DNA from 3 places in the Allorhizobium ampelinum S4 genome. Region 1 is predicted to be linked to each of the others. Evidence: predicted binding sites of a transcription regulator. Region 1 holds the regulator's gene; each other region holds the start of a gene.
The links. The regulator LexA, encoded in region 1, represses DNA repair genes until DNA is damaged. The targets are predictions, from matches to a motif close to TGTTCNNNNTGTGTTCNG.
Positions count from the first base shown of each region.

Region 2: a site for LexA is predicted at 3,731-3,748, ahead of radA (DNA repair protein RadA). Genes of this name have one in related genera too.
Region 3: a site for LexA is predicted at 4,760-4,777, ahead of AVI_RS01490 (YifB family Mg chelatase-like AAA ATPase). Genes of this name have one in related genera too.

Region 1 covers NC_011989.1:2,112,344-2,119,910, forward strand. The annotation lists gene AVI_RS10070 (pseudouridine-5'-phosphate glycosidase) at 1-817, shown strand, start outside; gene lexA (transcriptional repressor LexA) at 1,208-1,927, shown strand; gene AVI_RS10080 (ComEC/Rec2 family competence protein) at 1,908-4,967, opposite strand; gene gltA (citrate synthase) at 5,276-6,565, shown strand; gene AVI_RS10090 (peptidylprolyl isomerase) at 6,763-7,567, shown strand, end outside.
Region 2 covers NC_011989.1:1,260,690-1,268,256, forward strand. The annotation lists gene AVI_RS05895 (UDP-glucose dehydrogenase family protein) at 1-54, opposite strand, end outside; gene galE (UDP-glucose 4-epimerase GalE) at 167-1,141, opposite strand; gene AVI_RS05905 (UDP-glucuronic acid decarboxylase family protein) at 1,138-2,133, opposite strand; gene radA (DNA repair protein RadA) at 2,271-3,671, opposite strand; gene alr (alanine racemase) at 3,799-4,962, opposite strand; gene AVI_RS05920 (AraC family transcriptional regulator) at 5,049-5,903, shown strand; gene AVI_RS05925 (amino acid ABC transporter permease) at 5,914-6,573, opposite strand; gene AVI_RS05930 (amino acid ABC transporter permease) at 6,570-7,241, opposite strand; gene AVI_RS05935 (transporter substrate-binding domain-containing protein) at 7,362-7,567, opposite strand, start outside.
Region 3 covers NC_011989.1:305,725-313,291, forward strand. The annotation lists gene AVI_RS01465 (ABC transporter permease subunit) at 1-862, shown strand, start outside; gene ugpE (sn-glycerol-3-phosphate ABC transporter permease UgpE) at 873-1,715, shown strand; gene AVI_RS01475 (sn-glycerol-3-phosphate import ATP-binding protein UgpC) at 1,727-2,833, shown strand; gene AVI_RS01480 (cupin domain-containing protein) at 2,985-3,476, shown strand; gene gshB (glutathione synthase) at 3,563-4,510, shown strand; gene AVI_RS01490 (YifB family Mg chelatase-like AAA ATPase) at 4,959-6,491, shown strand; gene cysK (cysteine synthase A) at 6,775-7,567, opposite strand, start outside.

The DNA of each region.
Region 1 (7,567 bases):
CCATGGCATGCCCTATCCGAAAAATGTCGAGATGGCGCAAAGCGTGGAGGCAATCATTCGCGACGGTGGTGCGGTCCCGGCGACCATCGCCGTGATTGAAGGCGTTTTGCATATCGGGCTGGAAGAAGATCAGTTGCAAAAACTGGCGCAAATGACTGATGTCCTGAAGGTCTCTCGTGCCGATCTCGCCTACGCCATTGCCGAACGCCGCACCGGCGCTACCACGGTAGCCGCGACGATGATCGCTGCCGCCCGCGCCAATATCTCGGTTTTTGCCACCGGCGGCATCGGCGGCGTGCATCGTGGCGCAGAAGAAAGCTTTGACATTTCAGCGGACCTGGAAGAACTGGCCCGCACCCCTGTCATCGTCGTCTGCGCCGGAGCAAAAGCTATTCTTGATATTCCCAAGACATTGGAAGTCCTGGAAACCCGTGGCGTACCTGTCGTGACTTACGACAGCGACGAATTTCCAGCCTTCTGGTCGCGGGAATCGGGCTTGAAAAGCCCACTTAAACTGGAAAGCCCCGCAGCAATTGCCAATTTCCAGAAGGTACGCGACCAATTGGGCATTGATGGCGGCATGTTGATCGCCAATCCCGTGCCGGAAGCAGAGGAAATCGCGCGCGAGGAGATGGAAATCTATATTGGCCGGGCGCTGGCCGCGGCTGAACGCGAGGAAATCACTGGCAAAGCCGTCACGCCTTTCCTGCTCGACGCAATCTATCACCTCACCGACGGCCGCAGCCTGACCACCAATATCGCGTTGGTGGAAAACAACGCGCGTCTTGCCGCGGAAATTGCCGTCGCGATGCTGTAAGCCACTGATATCAAAATGGATCGGGGGTGATAATGTCCCCGATCAGACACTGCGGCAGATTATTGTTGTCGATTTATCGTTGGCCATCCGCACTGAAACAACTTGCTACCAACTTTCATTCCGCAATTTCACGTCTTCGATAGTATCGATTTTCTCTATCTTTCTGCCCATTCCCAACCGACAGTCGTCAGGACAATAAAGCAAAGGCTTTCTGTTTCTATAGGAGCCTCTCAGCCTCCCGTATTTAAAGGATGCTTCTCGTTCGTCTCCTCTTCAACGCCGTCTCTCGCCGCGTCATCGAAGGAAATTTGCAAGAAGGACTTGCGGAACACAACTGGAACAGATAGCGTATGTTCTGTATTTGTTTCATAATTCAAAGGGTAGGTCCCAATGCTGACTCGCAAGCAACAGGAACTTTTGCTGTTTATACACGAGCGCATGAAGGAGTCTGGGGTGCCGCCCTCCTTCGATGAGATGAAGGATGCCCTGGACCTCGCCTCAAAATCCGGCATTCACCGGCTGATCACCGCTTTGGAAGAGCGCGGTTTCATCCGTCGCTTGCCAAACCGTGCACGAGCGCTGGAAGTTATCAAGCTGCCAGAGGCCATGACCTCCAGCATACCGCCCCGACGTACAGGATTTTCGCCATCCGTCATTGAAGGCAGCCGAGGCAAGTTGCAGGCAGTTCCATCCGCTCCGGCCAAACAGGTCGAGGAAGTACGCAATTCCTCATCCATACCTGTCATGGGCCGTATCGCGGCAGGCGTGCCGATCTCCGCTATCCAGAACAACACCCATGACATTTCCGTGCCGATGGAAATGCTGGGCAGCGGCGAACATTACGCCCTTGAGGTCAAAGGCGATTCGATGATCGAAGCTGGCATTCTCGATGGCGACACGGTGATCATCCGCAACGCCACCACCGCCAATCCGGGCGATATCGTCGTTGCTCTGGTAGACGATGAGGAAGCCACGTTGAAACGCTTCCGCCGCCGTGGGGCGTCCATCGCGCTGGAAGCTGCCAATCCGGCCTATGAGACCCGGATTTTCGGACCGGACCGGGTAAAAATCCAGGGCAAGCTTGTCGGTCTTATTCGTCGCTATCACTAAGCTCACTGACATCTCCAGCGCCTGACTGGACGTCGTCGCTGGCAGCAGATGGAACATTGGCGTGGGCCGTACCATTCGGTCGATCATAGCGATTGCTGCGCCAGTCGAAATAACGATGGCGGGTCCAGGGCCGATACTGATTTTGAAATGCCGTAACGATATGCAGCGTTCGGGTGGCGGGATCACCAAGCGTGATCTCCATTGCACCGAACCGTCGCAGATCGTTACGGGTCAGGACTTTCGGGGGACGTGACAGCATCGGTCCAGCGTTAGCGGCCTTCTCGGTTTGCAAGAAGGCGAGAGGTTCGCCCGCTTCTATTAGGGACGGGGAATTCTGGTCTGAGTTTGAGGCGCCGCCCTTCACTTGGCTATCTGTGGGCACTGCAACACCCTTCCCCGGTACCGTCGTTACACTGGCTGCAGAAATGTCTCCCGCTTGCGTTCGGCTGATCGTTTGGGAGCGAACGGACGGGCTGCTGTTGTCAGATGGCAGCATGTCACCATCGGCCATGATCCGTTCAATTTCAACGTCCGCCCCAGTCGCGTCTTCCGCAGGCTCCCGGGTAACGGTGGTTTCGTTTTTTTCTGAGGGAATAGTGGATGCTATCGGCGCCTTACATTCGGCATCACGGCCGGCCTCAGTCGAAACGATCAGGTCGGACAGGGCGCAAGCGGCCTGGTTGTAGTCGCGGTTCTGCACCAGGCTGACGGTCCAACCATTGCTGAGCCTCGCGAGGCAAAAGGCATCGGTGCGGCAATGGAAAAGATCAGGTTTTTTATCGGCCTTCTCCTTTGCCGTCGTCATCTCCGCCATCGCCTGTTGCGGCTCTACTGGCTCTCTTCCCTTGACTTTTTGGCCCCCCGTCTTTGTTTTTCCGGCCCGCGTTGTTTCCCGCGCCTTGTCCTCGCCTTTCCCCGCGCCCTGTTGGCCTGTCTCGATCTCAACAGCTGCCAGCTTGGGCAATATTTCAGGCGCAATCGGATCGGCAATGTCGAGCACTGAGCGCCATTGGTTGAAAATGAAACTCGGCGGACGCTTCTTGTTGGTGGCGATGGTCAAGAGATGGCGGTCGTCGGTCCGAAAGAGAGCGAACAGTTGGCCATCTTCGGATATGGCGAGATCGGGCAGTGGCGGATCGGTTTTTATCGCCTCATAGCCAAACGCCGTCAGCATCATCGCCACGCCAATCAGCCGCAGCCGCGTCTTCATCAGGGTCAGTATCAGCAGGCCGGTTGCCGAGACCGGCAGAAACCACCACTCGAACCGGCCGAAGGTGAAGCCATTACCCCAGCTCGCGACCTTGCTGGCAATCATCAATACGCCCTCAAGGCCAAGCCCCATCAACTGGATCGGCCATTGGTCCAGACCGAACGGCATGAGCAGCACGCCGATCATCGCCGCTGGCATGACAAGCATCGACATAAGGGGAGCCGCCAGGAGATTTGCCTCCAACCCATGCAATCCGACCCGGTGGAAATGCGCCGCTGAAAACATCGCTGTGGAAAAACCGCCAAGTGCAGAGGTCATCAGAATGCCGCTGACCAGCGTCATCAACGGCTTCAGCACTGTCAGCGCCGGGATCGCCGGCAGGATGGGAGGCATTCTTGGGCGTTGGCGCCAAAGGTCGAATCCGGCGATCAGGGCAAAGGTGGCTGCAAAGGACATTTGCAGGCTCGGTCCCATGACCTGGGACGGCGAGAGGAGAATCACAAGGATAGCCGCCAGCGCGGCATTGCGCAGGCTGAGCACAGGTCGGTCGAAGAAAGCCGCCGACAGCATGATAACCATCATCAGATACGCGCGCTGGGCGGCAATGTCGTAGCCGGAAATGAGAAAATAGCCGGTCGTGGTGGCTATCGCCCCTGCTGCGGCAGTCTTCTTGATCGAGCGGGCCTCCGCCATGCCAGGGACAAGGCTCAAGAGGCGCCGGATCCCCACGAAGAACAGCCCACCGGCCAGTGCCATATGCAGACCGGAAATCGAGATGATATGGGCAAGGCCGGAAACGCGAAGATCGTTATTGGCCTCCTCCGAAAGGCCGCGCCGCTCGCCGGTCACAATCGCCACGGCAAACGCGCCCGCATCGCCCGGCACGATGGCCCTGATACGATCAGAAATGCCATTGCGCAATTCCTGTGTCGTTTCATCCAGCTTGATTCCGGCACGCTCCCAAAAATCCGGTGGCGCTATCTCTGGTCCCGGCAGAAATGGCTTGGGTGGCTGGTAAAAATAGCCGATCGCGCCGGTGCCCGCAAAATAGGAGGCAAAGGCAAAATCGTTTAAGCCCGGCAAAGCCGGTCCGGACGGCGGGGAGAGCCGCGCCCTGCCCTCAATCCAGTCGCCGGGGTTGAAGGGAACATGCTTGCCGCGGGCCAGAAGCGCGACCTGCTGTGGCATACGCTTAAGACTAGGGTAGCGCGTTTGATGCAGTGCAATCACATATCTTTGATTGCCGTCCGCATTTGGTTCTACCGAAACCACTTTGCCGCGCACCACGGTCGTCACTGCACTGTCTATGATGATCGTGTCCAGACGCGCGGTTTGCACATCGGCTAGCAACATGCCAGCAAGACCGAGAGTTGCAATGCCGCAGACGGTGGCCAGGACAGGATGACGGTAACGGACCCGCAGCCAGACCACTCCGGCTGCACAAAAAGTCAGGAAGATCGGCAGACGGGGAAGGTCCTGCGGACGGGTAAACCACCAGATCGCACCGAGACCAAGCAGAACGGGTAAAAACAGAAATGTCCGACCATAGGCAAGCTCCTGCAGAGCATCCCGGTGGAGAGCACGCAGAAGGCGCTGCCAGCGGGAGACCAGCAGCGGCGATGCGCTGAAGTGGCCCTCGAAATCAGGGGCTTCCGCCTCGTCCTCCGGGTCTATGTGCGGACGCCGTAGAACCTCGTCAAACAGGGTTTTGGAAGAGCGACTATCCCATGGCAAGCCGCGCGCCGGACGCGCTTCTTTTTGCCTGATCAGTTCCCATTCCGCCGTATCCGGCATCGATCCTGCCGTCGCCCCGGTGCCCTGCAATGCCACACGCCTTCAAATCGCTGAAAACGAGCGGCGAGGCCCCTGAAAATTGCTTTTGTGATAATTCGGCAACAAAACTTACCTTGCCGCTAACGGCAGACTATCAATCAAAAGCTGTAGGAGAAAGGGGGTGTAAACCAAGAAAAGCAGTTCTGGCAATAACGCATGCCTGCAATGCAAGTGCCGATTTATTGCAATGCACACTTTGTCCTTTGGATAGCTTGGCATTAACCTCTGGATCATATAGCTAATTGCAACGCTTAACCTGGGACGAGGCGAAAGCTGCGTCTCCCGCCTATATCCGGAGGATCACCATGACGGAACAAAGCGCAAACTTGAAGATTGAGGACAAGGCCGTCGATCTTGACGTGCGAAGCGGCACGATCGGCCCCGATGTTATCGACATCGGCGCTCTTTATAAGCATACCGGCAAGTTTACCTATGATCCCGGATTTACCTCCACGGCATCATGCGAATCGAAAATCACCTATATCGATGGCGACGAAGGCGTGCTGCTGCACCGCGGCTACCCCATCGAACAGCTGGCTGAAAAAGGCGACTTCCTGGAAGTCTGCTACCTGCTGCTCTACGGCGAACTGCCGACAGTCGCTCAGAAAAAGGACTTCGATCACCGCGTCACGCATCACACCATGGTGCATGAGCAGATGTCGAAATTCTTCTCAGGCTACCGTCGCGACGCCCATCCGATGGCGGTCATGGTCGGTACTGTCGGCGCTCTGTCGGCTTTCTATCACGACTCGACCGACATCACCGATCCGCACCAGCGCATGGTTGCCAGCCTGCGGATGATCGCCAAGATGCCGACCATCGCCGCCATGGCTTATAAGTATCACATCGGCCAGCCCTTCGTTTATCCCAAGAACGATCTGGATTACGCCGCCAACTTCCTCAACATGTGCTTTGCCGTGCCTTGCGAGGAATACAAGGTCAACCCGGTTCTGGCCCGCGCCATGGACCGGATCTTCATCCTGCATGCCGATCATGAGCAGAACGCCTCCACCTCCACGGTGCGCCTGGCTGGCTCGTCGGGTGCCAATCCGTTTGCCTGCATCGCGGCTGGCATCGCCTGCCTCTGGGGTCCTGCCCATGGCGGCGCCAACGAAGCGGCCCTGAACATGCTGCGCGAAATCGGCACGGTTGACCGGATTCCGGAATATATCGCCCGCGCCAAGGACAAGAACGATCCGTTCCGCCTGATGGGCTTCGGTCACCGGGTCTATAAGAACTACGATCCGCGCGCCAAGATCATGCAGAAGACCATGTATGAAGTGCTGGAAGCCACCGGCAATGCCGGCGATCCACTGATGCAGGTCGCGCTCGAGCTGGAAAAGATCGCCTTGAGCGATGAATATTTCATCGAGAAGAAGCTCTATCCGAATGTCGATTTCTATTCCGGCATTACGCTTCGCGCCCTTGGATTCCCGACGGAAATGTTCACCGTTCTGTTCGCGCTCGCCCGCACCGTCGGCTGGATTGCTCAGTGGAACGAGATGATCGAGGATCCGCAGCAGCGCATCGGTCGTCCGCGCCAGCTGTACACCGGCGCACCCAAGCGCGACTACCTGCCCGTCGCCAAGCGCTGATCGGCAATACCCTGTCTTATGCAAAGCCCGGCGATCAATTCGCCGGGCTTTTTCGTGGGCCTGCCTGCCAATGACAGGTTTCATGCCACGGCATTGGGGTTTTCCATCAAGAAAGCCTTCAATTTGTTCAGGGATTGCTTTAAGCAACGGCGACTGCTTCGCATCCGGCGAAGAATATTGATGAGGTTTTCGTTCCGATGCTCGTGATCCTGAGAAAAGCTGCCGGCACCTGGGTGGCAAAAGGGCTTCTTCTTTTGCTTGTCGCGTCCTTCGCGATTTGGGGCATTTCCAGCTCGATCATGAGCGACACGTCGGACAAGGTCATCAAGGTCGGCAGCCAGAGCGTCAATTCCAACGAATTCCGCCTCGCCTATCAGCGGCAGATCTCCGATCTCAGCCGCCGTTTCGGCACACAATTGACAAGCGAGCAGGCCCGTTCGCTTGGCATCGAATCGCAGGTCTACCAACAGTTAGTCGCGGGTGCAGCCCTCGATCAGTTGGCCTCGGACATGAATCTCGGCCTTTCCCAGGACCGCCTGGCGCAGTTGATCGGTGACGATCCGGCCTTCAAGAACACCAATGGCCAGTTCGACCGGCAATTATTCACCTCACGGCTGCGCAATTCCGGCATTCGTGAGCAGGATTATATCACCGAGCGCTCAAAGGTCGCGGTTCGCAGCCAGATCGTCGATGCGACGGCGGAAGGATTCGTGCCTCCGAAAGTGCTGATCGATGCGTTGAAACTCTATCGCCAGGAAAGCCGCAGCATTGACTACCTGCTGCTGACCACTGCCAATATCGACCCGATCAAGGCACCGGACGAAACGGTCCTTAAAACCTGGTTCAACACGATGAAATCGCGCTACCGCGCGCCGGAATATCGCAGCTTTTCCTATGTAAAACTGGAGCCTGCCGATATCGCCGATCCGAAAGCCGTGACCGACGAGCAGGTGAAGCAGGAATACGACGCCAACCTCAAGAAATTCGAAGTGGCCGGCACCC
Region 2 (7,567 bases), 850 kb from region 1:
ACCGCTGACCAGGCCCACATAGCCGGTGCCTACCATGGTAATGCGAACGTTCATGAATTCTGCCGCTTTCCTGTCAAAGGGTGTGGGATGGGCGGGGGTGTGCGATGGGCCGGATTGCCCTGTGGTTCCTGTCAAACCATATCGACGATCTCTGGTTATATCGGCCTTAGTTGCGGTGGGCCTTGAACCAGTCCGCCGCGGTTTTCACGATCAGGTTGATATCGGTATAGCGCGGCGTCCAGCCCAAAAGGCTGCGGGCCTTGTCGCCGGAGGCGTAAAGAGCTGGCGCATCGCCAGCCCGCCTTGGCGCATATTTGATCGGCACCTGCGCGCCGACGGCCTCAGACACTGCTTCCAGCAAGTCCTTGACCGATGTACCCTTGCCGGTCGCAAGATTGAAGGCACCGCTTTCGCCGCCCTTTTGCAGGTAATCGATAGCCAGGACATGGGCATCGGCAAGATCGCAGACATGGATATAGTCGCGGACGGCAGTGCCATCAGGCGTATCGTAATCGGTGCCGAACACGTTGAACTCGGTCTGGCGCATGGCCGCCAGAACCGCCAACGGAATGGCATGGGTTTCCGGATCGTGACGTTCGCCAAGATCGCCTTCCGGATCGAGACCGGCGGCGTTGAAATAGCGCATGGCCACCCATTTCAACCCATAGGCATGGCCGTAATCCTTCAGCGCCTGCTCGATCACCAGCTTGGAAAATCCATAGGGATTGACCGGGCTCTGCGGAGCTTCCTCAACGATTGGCAGGCTTTTCACCTCGCCATAGGTGGCGCAGGTCGAGGAAAACACAATGGTGTCAACGCCATTGCGGCGCATGGCATCCAACAGGCAGACGGACCCATGGATGTTGTTATTGTAATACTTTGCCGGGTCCGTCACCGATTCACCAACAGCGGCGAAGGCTGCGAAATGCATCACGCATTCCGGCTGGTATTGGCTGAGAACGGCATCGAGCCGTGCGCCATCGGCAATGTCACCTTGTTCGAACGGTCCCCATTTGACCGAATCCGCGTGGCCGTGAACCAGGTTGTCATAGACCACAGGTGTGTAACCCGCCTTGGACAAGGCCTTGCAGGCGTGGCTTCCGATATAGCCGGCGCCGCCGACGACAAGGATATTCTTCATGACATGGTATCCAGATTGATGTTGGCAGCACTGGTGTTAATGGTGCGTCCCGTTTCCGCTGCGAAATACGGGATCGACCGCTTCAGTCCTTCGCGTAGCCGCACTTTCGGCTCCCAGCCCAGCAATTGCCCGGCAAGGGTGATGTCGGGGCGCCGCAGCAGCGGATCGTCCTTCGGCAACGGCCTGTCGACGATTACCGACCGGCTTCCGGTCATTTCCAAAATGATGTCAGCCAGTTCACGCACGGTAAATTCGCCGGGATCGCCAATATTGACCGGACCAGTGATCGAGGCATCAGAGCGCATCAGCCGGAAAAATCCCTCAATCAGGTCATCGACATAGCAGAAGGACCGGGTCTGCGTGCCGCCGCCATAAAGCTCAAGCGGCGCCTCTTCCAGGGCGCGAACGATGAAGTTGGAGACCACCCGTCCGTCCTGCGGGTCCATGTTTGGACCATAGGTATTGAAGATCCGCACCACCTTGATTTCAACGCCATGCTGGCGGTGATAATCGAAACACAGGGTTTCGGCGGCGCGCTTGCCTTCGTCATAGCAGGCCCGCGGCCCTATCGTATTGACCGCGCCACGGTAGCTTTCCGTCTGCGGATGAACCTGCGGATCGCCGTAGATCTCGCTGGTCGACGCCTGAAACACCCGTGCGCCGCAGGCGACAGCCAGGTCCAGCACGTTTTTCATGCCAAGCACATTGATCAGCATCGTGCCAACAGGATCGATCTGATATTGCGGCGGCGAGGCGGGGCAGGCGAGATTCCAGATCTCGTCGTAGACGCCTTGCGGCAAGGGATCGCGGACATCGGCTTTAATGAAGGACAGTTTGGGATTGGCCAGCAGAGGTTCGATATTTTTGCGCCGCCCGGTCTGAAGATTGTCCAGGCAGACCACATCGCAGCCTTCGTTAAGCAATCGTGCGCAGACGTGGGAACCGAGAAATCCAGCGCCGCCGGTCACCAATGCCGTCCGTGTCTTTCCCATAGCGTCCTCTTGCAGTCCGTTGCCGTTCATGTAGGGGAAGGGGTCCGGCCCTGTCAATTCCAGGCTACAAGCAATCAACCGTTATGAGCGACAAGGGTCGCAACCTGCCCGTTGCCGATGCCTTTGCGCCCGTTCTGTCAATCCTCATTGCCCTGCTGGCGTGATTTCAGTTTCGATCCGGCAATGCGCGCCACCAGATCCGGCAGGCTTTCAATTTCGCCCCATTTGCCGGTGCGCTTCGGCAGATCGACGGAGGAGGCGGGCAAAACGGCGGAGGAAAAGCCAAGCTTTTCGGCCTCCTTCAACCGCTGCGCCGTATGCGATACCGGTCGCACTGCACCCGAAAGGCTGATTTCGCCAAAATAAACGCAATCGGCAGGCAGGGCGACGCCAGCCAGCGATGAGACCAGCGCTGAGGCAATTGCCATGTCCGCGGCGGGTTCTGTGATTCGGTAGCCGCCTGCCACATTCAGATAGACATCGTGCTGGCCAAGCCTGACGCCGCAATGGGCCTCCAGTACGGCCAGAATCATCGCCAGGCGGCTGGAATCCCAGCCGACCACGGCCCTGCGCGGCGTGCCAAGTGCTGTCGCGGCCACGAGAGCCTGTACTTCGACCAGCACGGGCCGCGTGCCTTCCATGCCAGCAAACACCGCAGCGCCCGGCGCTTTTTCATTGCGCTCGCCCAGAAACAGTTCCGATGGATTGGCGACTTCGCGCAGCCCCCGGTCCGACATTTCGAACACGCCGATTTCGTCGGTGGGTCCGAAACGGTTCTTGACGGTGCGCAGGATGCGGTAATGGTGGCCCCGGTCGCCTTCGAAATACAGCACGGCATCGACCATGTGCTCGACGACGCGGGGACCGGCGATCTGGCCTTCCTTGGTGACGTGGCCGACCAGCACCATGGTGGCGCCAGTCTGCTTGGCGAAACGAATCATCGCCTGCACGCCGGTGCGCACCTGCGTGACCGTGCCGGGGGCCGAATCGGCGGTATCACTCCAGAGAGTCTGGATCGAATCGATGATGACAAGATCGGGCCGTTTGCCTTCGGAAATTGTCGCCAGAATGTCCTCGACATTGGTTTCTGCTGCCAGCAGCACATCGGTATCGGCGGCGTTCAGCCGCTGGGCGCGCAGCCGCACCTGAGCCACTGCTTCTTCGCCCGAGACATAGACGACCCGATGGCCCTGCCGCGACAAGGCGGCGGCGGCCTGCATTAGCAGGGTGGATTTACCGATGCCCGGATCGCCGCCGATCAGCACGGCGGAGCCGCGCACGAAACCGCCGCCGGTCGCCCGGTCCAGTTCCGACAGGCCCGTGGGAATGCGTGGTGCTTCCTCGATTTCGCCCGACAGCGAGGTCAGCGTTACCGCCCGGCCTTTCTTCGGCACCTTGCCGGGACCAGAGCCGATGCCACCCATCGGATCTTCCTCGACAATGGTGTTCCACTGTGCGCAACCATCGCATTTGCCAGCCCAGCGGCTGTGAACCGTGCCGCAGTTCTGGCAGATGAATTGGGTTTTGGCCTTGGCCATGCATTGCCTTTCATGCGAGCATCGTACCATCCCACCCACCACAATATGGATGGAGAAATAAGAACAAAGAGTGAATACGTGCTATCAACTAAGAGAAATGCCGGGCCTATGCAAGAGGGCTAACGACTTATTCAGCCTCCAGATAATGCCGTTCATAGCGCAGGCCGAGGCCGGTCAGCATTTCATAGCCGATCGTACCCGCCGCCCGGGCGACGTCATCGATAGGCATGTTCGGTCCGAACAGCTCGATATAATCGCCAGCGGCAATTGCTTTTTCCGGCACGTCACTGACGTCGAAGATCGTCATGTCCATGGTGATGCGGCCAACAACCGGCACCTGGTATCCGGCGATAGAGCCATAGGCGCCCGGCGATCCCGTATCGCGCAATGCCGTGCCGTGGCCTGAGAGATTGCGTAGGTAGCCATCGGCATAGCCGACGGAGGCAACGGCCAGACGGCTTTCTCTCGTCAACTGGCAGGTGGCACCGTAGCTGACGGTTTCTCCGTTCCTGGCTTGGCGGATCTGGAGAATGCGGGCCTCGGCCTTGACCACTGGGCGCATCGGGTTGGGCAGGCCCGTGACCGCCTCGCCACCGTAAAGCGCGATGCCGGGGCGGGTGAGGTCGAAATGGTAATCAGGGCCGAGTAAAGTTCCAGCAGAGGCTGAAAGGCTTGATTCAATGCCCTCGAAAGCCGCGCTAACCTGATGAAAAGCCTGCAATTGCTTCTGGTTCATCGGCGAGGATGGATCATCTGCGCAGGCGAGATGGCTCAAAATCAACACCGGCGAAAAGCTGGCCGGGCGCGAAACGTCCGTCGCCAGGAACAAGGCATCGTCCATGCTGAGGCCCAGCCGGTTGAAGCCGGTATCGACATGCAGGGCGCATGGATGATCGCCTTGGTCAGCCACGGTCCGCATCCAGAACGCCAGCTGTTCCTCACTGGCAATCACCGGCACCAGATCATGCTCGAAAAACAGCGGTTCCATTCCTTCCCAGATGCCTGACAGCACGAAAATCCGGGCGTCCGGCGCATAGGTGCGCAAGGTCGCGCCTTCCGATGGCAGCGCCACGAAAAAATCCCGCGCACCGGCATTGTAAAGCGTCTGGCCTGAATCCTCGATGCCGATGCCGTAGCCATCGGCTTTTACCACGGCACCCGCCCGCGCCTTGCCGGATCGCTTCGCCATATCGCGCCAATTGTCGGCCAGCGCTTGCAGGTCGATGGTGACGCGCAGCGGTGCGGTCAGGAACTCATCGGAGGGGGGAATGGAAAAGGAAGAAGCAGACATGAAACAGCTTTTCGCAAAGGAACGATGACCGGACCCTATCACTTTTCTTCAAGACTGGAATGATGCGGCGATGGTATTGTCGGGCCATGCACATGCTTTCATCTCGTCCTGCTATTTCATCTCAACCTCTCATTCGTGAGCAGACCCGCTTCTGGCGAGATGCTCGGTTTGGCGGCATGAAATGTATGAGTGCGACCTTTATCACCCATCGGTTTTCCCCGCATGCCCATGAGCATTTTGGCATCGGTGCCATGGAGACGGGGCAGAAAATCGCCACGATCAGGGGATGCAGACAAGTCTGCGGACCGGGCGATCTATACCTGATCAATCCGGAGGAGATCCACGATGGCAGTCCTGCGGGTGGGGTCTATCGATATCGGATGATCTATCCGTCGGTCGCCATGGTGTGCGACGTTCTGCAAGAGACCAGCAAGAGACCGTCGTGGGAAACGCCGTCCTTTCGCCAGCAGATCGTCACGGATCCGGCCTTGGCGCAGGCCTTTAACCGGATGCACAGGCAAATAGAGCAGGCAGATGGAATGCTCGGTGCCGAAGAGGGGATGCTGGACATGCTCACCGCTCTTTTCACCCGCCATGGCGCTGTTGCGCCTGCCTCCTCTGCCGCTCGCCCCGACACGGCGATGGCGAGGGTGCGAGACTATCTCCATGCGAATTTTGCTGAGGATATCGGCCTTGACCATCTGGCGGGGCTGGTCGGATTCAGCCGTGCGCATTTGATCCGCAGCTTTCGCGCCACCTATCATATTACGCCCCACGCCTATCTGACACTTCGGCGTATTCGAGAAGCGGAGTCCATGCTGGCCAAGGACGCTGCGCCTGCCGACGTCGCCTTTGCCTGCGGCTTTGCCGATCAGGCGCATTTTACCCGCAATTTCAAGGCGCGGATGGGCATGACCCCGGCGCAATTTCGCCGGGGATAGGCTGAGGGGATCAATGCCCGACCGGTGCCGCGCCGAACCGGCGTTCCAGATATTTGGAGTAGCGCGACAGTGGGTAGCAGATGGCGAAATAGAACAGCGCGACCAATCCATAAACGGTGAAGGGTTGGAAGGTTGCGTTGGTGACGATGGTTCCGGCCTTCGACAACTCGACAAAGCCGATGATCGAGGTCAGGGCCGTGCCTTTGACCACCTGAACCGAAAAACCGGCGGTCGGGGCAATGGCGATCCGCATGGCCTGCGGCAGGATGATCAGCCGCATCTGCTGGCGATAGGTGAGGGCCAGGCTGGTGCCGGCTTCCCACTGGCCTTTTGGCACGGCTTCGACGCAGCCGCGCCAGATTTCAGTCAGGAAAGCGGCGGTCCAGCAAGTCAGTGCCACACCGGCAGCGAGCCAGGCGGGAACGTCGATGCCGAACAGGCCGAGACCGAAAAACGCGATGAACAACTGCATCAACAGCGGCGTGCCTTGGAAAAACTCGATGAAGCCGCGCGCGAAGATCCGGGACATGCGCTGTTTGGCAATCCGCAGCATCAGCAGCGCCAATCCAAGCGCTCCGCCACAGATGAAGGAAACCAGGGAAAGAACCAGGGTCCAGCGGACTGCCAGCAGCAGATTGCGAGCGATATCCCAGAGGGTGAACTCAATCATCGTGTCGCCCCTTTCGGGAAGATCTGCCTACCGAGCAGCGCCAGCAATTGTCGAAGGCCGATGGCCAGCAACAGATAGAGAGCAGTGGAGATCATGTAGGCTTCAAATGCGCGGAAGGTGCGCGACTGGATGAAATTGGCGGCAAAGGTCAGGTCCTCAGTGGCAATCTGCGACACCACGGCGGAACCGAGCATGACGATGACCAATTGAGACGATAGCGCCGGCCAGATTCGTTGCAGAGCCGGAACCAGAATGATCAGCCGGAAGGTTTGCAGCGGGCGAAGCGCCAGCGCAGTCCCGGCCTCGAACTGGCCTTTTGGGGTTGCCTCGATCCCGGCTCGGATGATCTCGCAGCTATAGGCGCCGAGATTGATGATCATCGCCAGATTGGCGGCTTCCATCTCGGAGAGCTTCAGCCCGGTGGAGGGCAGGCCGAAAAAGATGAAGAACAGCTGGATCAGGAAGGGCGTATTGCGGATCAGTTCCACATAGGCGGCAACTGGTGGCTTGATCCATTTCGGTCCCAAGGCCCGCGCCCAGGCGCAGGCGATGCCGAAGGCAATGCCGACCACGCCACCGACCAGTGTCAGTTCGACCGTCACCCCGACCCCTTTGAGGATGATCGGGTAATATTCGCCAAACCAGCTGAAATCGAAAATATAATGCATGATGAAACCTGCTGGCAAAGCGAACTTATGCGGCTTTGCTGCCGTATCTGGCCTGCACAATCACCTCAGCCACACGGCTGCGGTGATTGTGCTGAAATGGTTATACCGTCCGATCAAAGATTACAGATCGGCAGGAAGCGGTGCGCCCAGCCATTTTTCGGAAATCTTGCTCAGCGAGCCATCGGCCTTGGCCTCGGCGATAATCGCATTGATCTTTTCCGCCAGCGCCGGTTCGTTCTTGTTGAAGCCGATGAAGCAGGGCGAGTTCTTGATCAGGAACTTTGGCTCCGGACGCTTCGGCGGGTTTTTGGCGAGGATCGCAGCAG
Region 3 (7,567 bases), 1.8 Mb from region 1:
CTCGCGATTTCTGCCTTATGTCTTTTTGGCTCCGCAATTGTGCATTGTGGCGATCTTCTTCTATTGGCCGGCGGTGCAGGCCATCCAGTCGTCCTTCTATATTGAGGACCCGTTCGGCTTTGGCTCAACCTTCGTGGGGCTGGCCAATTATGTCGATATGTTCAGCTCGTCTGAATATCGTAAGATCGCGCTGTTTACGCTGTGCTTCAGCGTGGTGGTGACGTTTTTGGTGCTGTCCATCGGAACCGTGCTCGCCGTCAAGGCTGATGCCGTGATCCGCGGACAATCGGCCTACAAGACCCTGCTGATCGTTGTCTACGCCATCGCGCCGCCTGTGGCTGGCCTGATCGGCATGATGTTCTTTGATCAACACATTGGTCCCTTCGTGAAATTCGTCGCCCTGTTTGGCTGGGACATGAAGGTGGGTCTGAACTATTTTGACACCGCCTTTGCCATGGTGACAATCGCGGTCTGGAACCAGATTCCCTACAATTTCATCTTCATTCTCTCAGGCCTTCAGGGCATTCCGGCCTCGGTGCGCGAAGCCGCCACGCTGGATTGCCGCTCCGGCACCCGCCGGTTCTGGACCGTGACCATGCCGCTTTTGACGCCGACCGCGTTTTTCCTGCTGGTGGTCAACATGACCTATTCGCTGTTCGATACGTTTGGTGTGATCGACGTGATCGTCAAGGATAAGCCCGCCGATAACCCGATCACCTTGGTTTACAAGGTTTATACCGATGGCTTCCGGGGCAATGACATCGGCTCTTCTTCCGCGCAGTCGGTGATCCTGATGGTCGTCGTGCTGGTTTTGACAATGATCCAGTTCCGCTTCATCGAGCGGCGCGTCCATTACGGTTGAGGAGAAGACCATGTATAAAACCAAACTCTTCGACCATGTGATCTTGCTGCTCGGTGTTCTTGTGATGCTTGGCCCGCTGGTTGTGGCCTTCACCACCTCATCGCATACGGCAGCCGAAATCCACCAAAAGGGCCTGATGCTCTCCATGGGCGGACATCTTGGCGAGACCTATAACAAGGTGCTGTTTGCCCAGACCGGCTTTAACGGCAAGGTCACGGGTCTCAGCATGCTGCTCAATTCGCTGATCCTCGGCCTTGGCTTTGCCATCGGCAAAATCGTGCTGTCGATGATGGCAGCCTATGCGATTGTCTATTTCCGCTTCCGCTTTGCCACGCTGGCCTTCTGGATCATCTTCACCACGCTGCTGTTGCCGCTGGAAGTGCGCATCATGCCGTCCTACAAGGTGGCGAGTGATCTGGGGCTTTTGAATTCCTATACCGGCCTGATCCTGCCGCTGCTGGCGTCTGCCACCGGCACTTTCTTTTTCCGGCAATTCTTTAAATCCGTGCCGGAAGAGCTGTTGGAAGCGGCCCGTATCGACGGTGCCGGTCCATTCAAGTTCCTGATTGATATTTTGATCCCGCTGTCGCGCACGATGATTGCGGCGGTGTTCATCATCATGTTCGTCTATGGTTGGAACCAGTATCTCTGGCCCATGCTGATGACCACGGATGAGAGCTTTTACACACTGATGCGCGGTATCAAGCAGATCCTTCAGGTCTGGGTGGGTGCGCAAATTCCCGATTATAACGAAGCCTTTGCCATGGCCGTGCTCGCTATTCTGCCCCCTGTCATCATCGTGGTGGTATTCCAGAGCTGGTTCATCAAGGGCCTCACCGAAACCGACAAGTAAAGGACAGTCCAATGGCTTCCATCGATATCAATCAGGTCTCGAAAATCTATGACGGCGGTGTGCGTGCGGTCAACAGCGTGGACATCCAGATCAACGACGGCGAATTCATCGTGCTGGTCGGCCCCTCCGGCTGTGGCAAATCGACATTGCTGCGCATGGTGGCCGGGTTGGAAAGCATATCCGAGGGCGTGGTGCGCATTGGTGATCGGGTGGTCAACACGGTTGAACCGGCGGACCGCGACATCGCCATGGTTTTCCAGAATTACGCGCTCTACCCGCATATGACGGTGCGGCAGAACCTGGCCTATGGCCTGAAAAACCGCAAAACCCCTAAGGACGAGATTGACGCACGCGTGGCCGAGGCCGCCCGGATGCTGGAACTGCAACCCTATCTGGACCGCAAGCCCAAGGCACTGTCCGGTGGCCAGCGCCAGCGCGTTGCCATGGGCCGTGCCATCGTGCGCAAGCCGGCCGTTTTCCTGTTTGACGAGCCGCTGTCCAATCTCGATGCCAAGCTGCGCGTCTCCATGCGCGTCGAGATCCGCAAGCTGCAACGCCGGCTTGGTACGACATCGATCTATGTCACGCACGACCAGCTGGAAGCGATGACGCTGGCCGACCGGCTGGTGGTGCTGAACGGTGGCCGGATCGAGCAGATCGGTACGCCGCTTGAAGTCTATCACGCGCCTGCCTCGACCTTCGTTGCCAGCTTCATCGGCTCCCCGGCCATGAACCTTGTCACCGGCCGCCTGGATGGCAATCGTCTGTCGCTTTGGCCGGTCAGCTTCACCTTCGAGGGCGAGACCGATTATCGCGGCGAAGTCACGATCGGCCTTCGGGCGGAGGATCTGACGGTTGCAGCCCCTGGTCAGCCCTATGTGCCATTCCGTGTCGATTATGTGGAAGAATTGGGTGCTGTCCGCCTCGTACATGGGTTTGTCGGCGATCAGGCTCTTTGCGCCTCGCTGCCGGTTTCGACGGTGCTGTCAAACGAGATGCGGCTGGGGGTCGATCCACAGAAATTCCACTTCTTCGACCGGGAAGGCCGCCGCCTTGCTCTGCCCTTTGCCACCGCACAGATGACCTTCGGGGCTCAGGCTGAGACGGTAGAGGCCTGAAAAGCCGGTCGGCTCACGCCATTGCCAGCGAGAGCCGATTGTCACGTTTCCCTTCACCGCTTTCTTGGGCAAACGCTAAAATGCATGTGACTGGATTAACCCGAATTTGATAGGGTTCCCATAAAATTCGGGGACATCATGGGGGACATCGATGCCAGTCAAGCTTTTGTTTGCAGCCATGGCCGGGGCCGCCATGGCTTTGCCACGGTTTAGAGCGGAAGACACGCCACCGCTGGTGGCCGCCAATGCCGATCATTTGAGCCTGCAACCAGCGCCAATCAATCCGGATTGGATTCTTGAGGGCGATCCGCAGGCCCGGCTGGCCAATCACTCACAAAGTCCTGATGAAGCAAGTTCGACAGCTGTCTGGGATTGTACCGCCGGTAGTTTCCGCTGGTATTTCGGCTGGGACGAGACCGTGGTGATCCAGGAGGGCGAAGTGCATGTGACCGCGCAGGATGGCACCGAACGGTTGCTGAAGACCGGTGACATCGCCTATTTCAAGGGTGGGACCTGGGCCACCTGGCGCATCGAGACCTATGTGCGCAAGATCGCATTTCTGCGTAAACCTTTTCCGGAGCCAATCGCGACGCTTTACCGGCTTCGAAATGCCCTGCGGAGCGGATCACGCGCGCCGATTTGAGCGGGTGAAAATTTGGCCTCTGCCGGACGTTGCGTTCGTGGTCGCCGCGTCCTAAATCTTCCTCCAAATGCAACGCGAGAAAGATTATGGCCCAGATCCGCAATGTCGCCGTCCAGATGGACCATGTATCCTCCATCAATATATCAGGGGATTCCACCTTCGCCATGAGCCTGGAGGCTCAGGCCCGGGGCTATAAGCTGTTCCACTATACACCTGATCGGCTGACCATGCGTGATGGCCGCGTCTATGCGACAGTGGAGCCGATGGAACTGCGTGATGTGAAGGGCGATCACTTCACCCTCGGCAGCCCGGAGCGCGTCGATCTGTCCACCATGGATGTGGTGCTGCTGCGCCAGGACCCGCCGTTTGACATGGCCTATATCACCGCCACGCATATGCTGGAGCGCATTCATCCGAAGACGCTTGTCGTCAACGATCCGGCCTGGGTGCGCAATTCGCCGGAAAAGATCTTCGTCACCGAATATGCCGACCTGATGCCGCCGACGCTGATCACCCGCGACCCGGCGGAAATTGCCGCTTTTCGGGCCGAACAGGGCGATATCATCCTGAAGCCGCTCTACGGCAATGGCGGGGCAGGGGTGTTCCACTCCACCCGCGACGACCGCAATTTCTCCTCGCTGATGGAAATGTTCGGCCAGATGTTCCGCGAACCCTTCATCGCCCAAGGCTATCTGCCTGCCGTGCGCAAGGGCGACAAGCGTATCATTCTGGTGGATGGCGAGCCCGTCGGCGCGATTAATCGGGTGCCTGCCGAACATGATGCGCGCTCCAACATGCATGCTGGTGGCAAGCCGGAACCGACGGAACTGACGACGCGCGAGCGCGAGATCTGCGCCCGGATCGGGCCTGCGTTGCGCGAACGCGGCTTCCTGCTGGTCGGCATTGACGTGATCGGCGATTACATGACCGAGATTAACGTCACCTCGCCAACCGGTATCCGCGAGGTGAAGAATTTCGGCGGCGCCGATATTGCCGGCCTGCTCTGGGACGCGATTGAGAAAAAGCGGTCCTGATCCTGTTCGACAATTGATCGGAGAGTGTTTTCTGCGCCCCGCCACGTTGGGTTTGCGAGAGTCTGTCAGATTCATATTGAACCAGACAGACTCTCGCTTCTTTTGTTTTCGTTTGTCTTTTCGGGAAAACCGGTTTCCACTTTTCCCTGACAAACTCTAAAACCTTTGGCGTTGCGGGGTGCCGGAAGCGTTCCCCTTTGTTCTGAAAGCGCAACCAAATACAACCATTTTGCCCTCGAAACGGGTCTTTGTTCATTTATTGTTCTTGTCGTCCTTTGTTTTTCATGCAAAACTATGGTTGCAGGAAATTGCAGCGTGCCCGTTAGGAGCTCCGCTCGATGACTTGATTTAATAAATTGATTTTAAACGCATTTTCTCTTTTTCGTCCGGCGAAATCCATGAAATTGCGTAGGGGCGGATGGACCGCTGCCGGCAAGGGGGCTGGGATATGGTTGCACGGGTTGGAACGGTTGCGTTTCAGGGGATTGATGGCGTGCCTGTCGATGTGCAGGTCATGGTCGCGCCCGGCAAGATCGGGGTGCAGATCGTCGGCCTGCCGGATAAGGCGGTGGCTGAAAGCCGGGAACGGGTTCAGGCGGCCCTGCATGCCTCCGGACTGGCACTGCCGCCCAAGCGGGTGACCATCAATCTGGCACCGGCGGACCTGCCCAAGGAAGGTTCTCATTTCGATCTGGCCATCGCCCTTGGTCTGATGGCGGCGCTGGGTGCCATTCCCGCCGATGTGCTGGGCGACTATCTTGTGGTCGGTGAGTTGAACCTGGATGGCACGATTGCCGCCGTTGCCGGTGCTCTTCCGGCGGCCATGGCTGCCAATGCGCTTGGCAAAGGGCTGATCTGCCCGGCGGATAGCGGCCCGGAGGCGGCCTGGGCGGGGGCGGACATGGATATTTTGGCTCCCCGCAGCCTGATCGCTTTGGCCAACCATTTTCGTGGTACCCAGGTCCTGACGCGCCCGAATCCGGCCAGCCGGGCGCTGCCGGGTAACCTGCCTGACCTCGCCGATATTCGCGGCCAGGAAAGCGCCAAGCGGGCGTTGGAAGTGGCTGCTGCCGGGGGCCACAACCTGCTGATGGTCGGCCCGCCAGGATCAGGCAAATCCATGCTGGCCGCCCGCCTGCCGTCCATCCTGCCGGTGTTGTCTGCACCGGAGCTTCTGGATGTGTCGATGATCCATTCCATCGCCGGGCAATTGGCCGGTGGCAAATTGTCAGACCGCAGACCATTTCGCACGCCGCATCATTCCGCCACCATGGCGGCGCTGGTTGGCGGCGGGTTGCGCGCCCGGCCGGGCGAAGCCTCGCTTGCCCATAACGGTGTGTTGTTTCTCGATGAATTTCCGGAATTTTCGCCGCAGGTGCTGGATGCCTTGCGCCAACCGCTGGAAAGCGGCGAATGCGTCATTGCCCGCGCCAATCACCGCGTCACCTATCCGGCCAGCTTCCAGTTGATTGCCGCGATGAACCCTTGCCGTTGCGGCATGGCGGGCGAACCCGGCCATACCTGCGCACGCGGCATTCGCTGCCTGACCGAATATCAGGGCCGGATTTCCGGTCCGCTGCTGGACCGGATCGATATTCGCATCGATGTCCCCGCCGTCTCAGCCATGGACCTGATCAAGCCAATGGCAGCCGAAAAAAGCGCCGATGTCGCCCGCCGCGTTGCCGTCGCCCGACAGCGGCAGACGGAACGGTTTATCGAGGCGGGCGTGCCTGAAATCCGCATGAATGCGCGGTGCTCGACGGCACTGATCGAAAAGCTGGCCGCACCGGATGCTGCTGGCTTGCAGTTATTGAGGGATGCGGCGGAGAAGTTCAAATTCTCGGCCCGCGCCTATCATCGGGTGTTAAAAGTGGCGAGGACCTTGGCCGATCTGGATGGCTCGGAGGCGCTTGGCCGGATTCATCTGGCCGAGGCGATTTCCTACCGTATTCCCTCGGAACGCCTGACGGCTGCGGCATAACGAAACAGGACTGCGCCTGCTGCTGTAGCCCTCAGACTGCTGACAAAGGCTGCATTTATCCTCGACGTCATGCTCGGCCTTGTGCCGAGTATCTACGCATGTCAATTTAAGTAACAACCTCAATGGCTTATTCAGCAACAACAGATCCTCGGGACAAGCCCGAGGATGACGAAATGCCGAGATCGGGGTTTGTCAACAAACTGAGGGCTACACCTTATGCTGTAGCCCTCGTCTTCATTGTTTGATGGGCACCAATCCCATGGGATCAGCGCATTGAATGCGATTATTCGCCAAGTCCTGCAAACAGCGCCGTCGAGAGATAGCGTTCGGCAAAGGAGGGAATGATCACCACGATGGTCTTTCCGGCATTCTCCGGGCGCTGTCCAACCTTGATGGCGGCGGTGAGGGCGGCACCTGAGGAAATGCCGACTGGCACGCCTTCCAGCCGGGCGACCAGCCGGGCCAGTTCAAATGCTTCGTCATTGGTAACGGTGACAACTTCGTCATAGATTCCGGTATCGAGGATCTTCGGGGCAAAACCGGCGCCGATGCCCTGGATCTTGTGGGGGCCGGGATTGCCGCCCGACAGAACCGGGCTGTCGGCGGGTTCCACGGCGATCACCTGAACAGACGGTTTCTTGGCCTTCAGCACCTGGCCGGTGCCGGTAATCGTGCCGCCAGTGCCGATGCCGGAAACGAAGATATCAACCTCGCCATTGGTATCGTTCCAGATTTCTTCTGCGGTGGTCTTGCGGTGGATTTCCGGATTGGCCGGGTTTTCAAACTGCTGCGGGATGATGGCGTCGGGAATGGTCGCGGCCAGTTCCTCGGCCTTGGCAATCGCGCCCTTCATGCCCTTGGGGCCTTCGGTCAGTACCAACTCGGCGCCCAACAGCGCCAGCATCTTGCGACGCTCGATGGACATGGTTTCCGGCATGGTCAGGATCAGGCGGTAGCCTTTGGCAGCAGCGGCAAAGGCCAGCGCAATGCCGGTATTGCCGGAGGTCGGCTCGACCAGAACGGTCTTGCCCGGTGTGATCGTTCCCTGGGTTTCCAGGCTCTCGATCATCGCCACA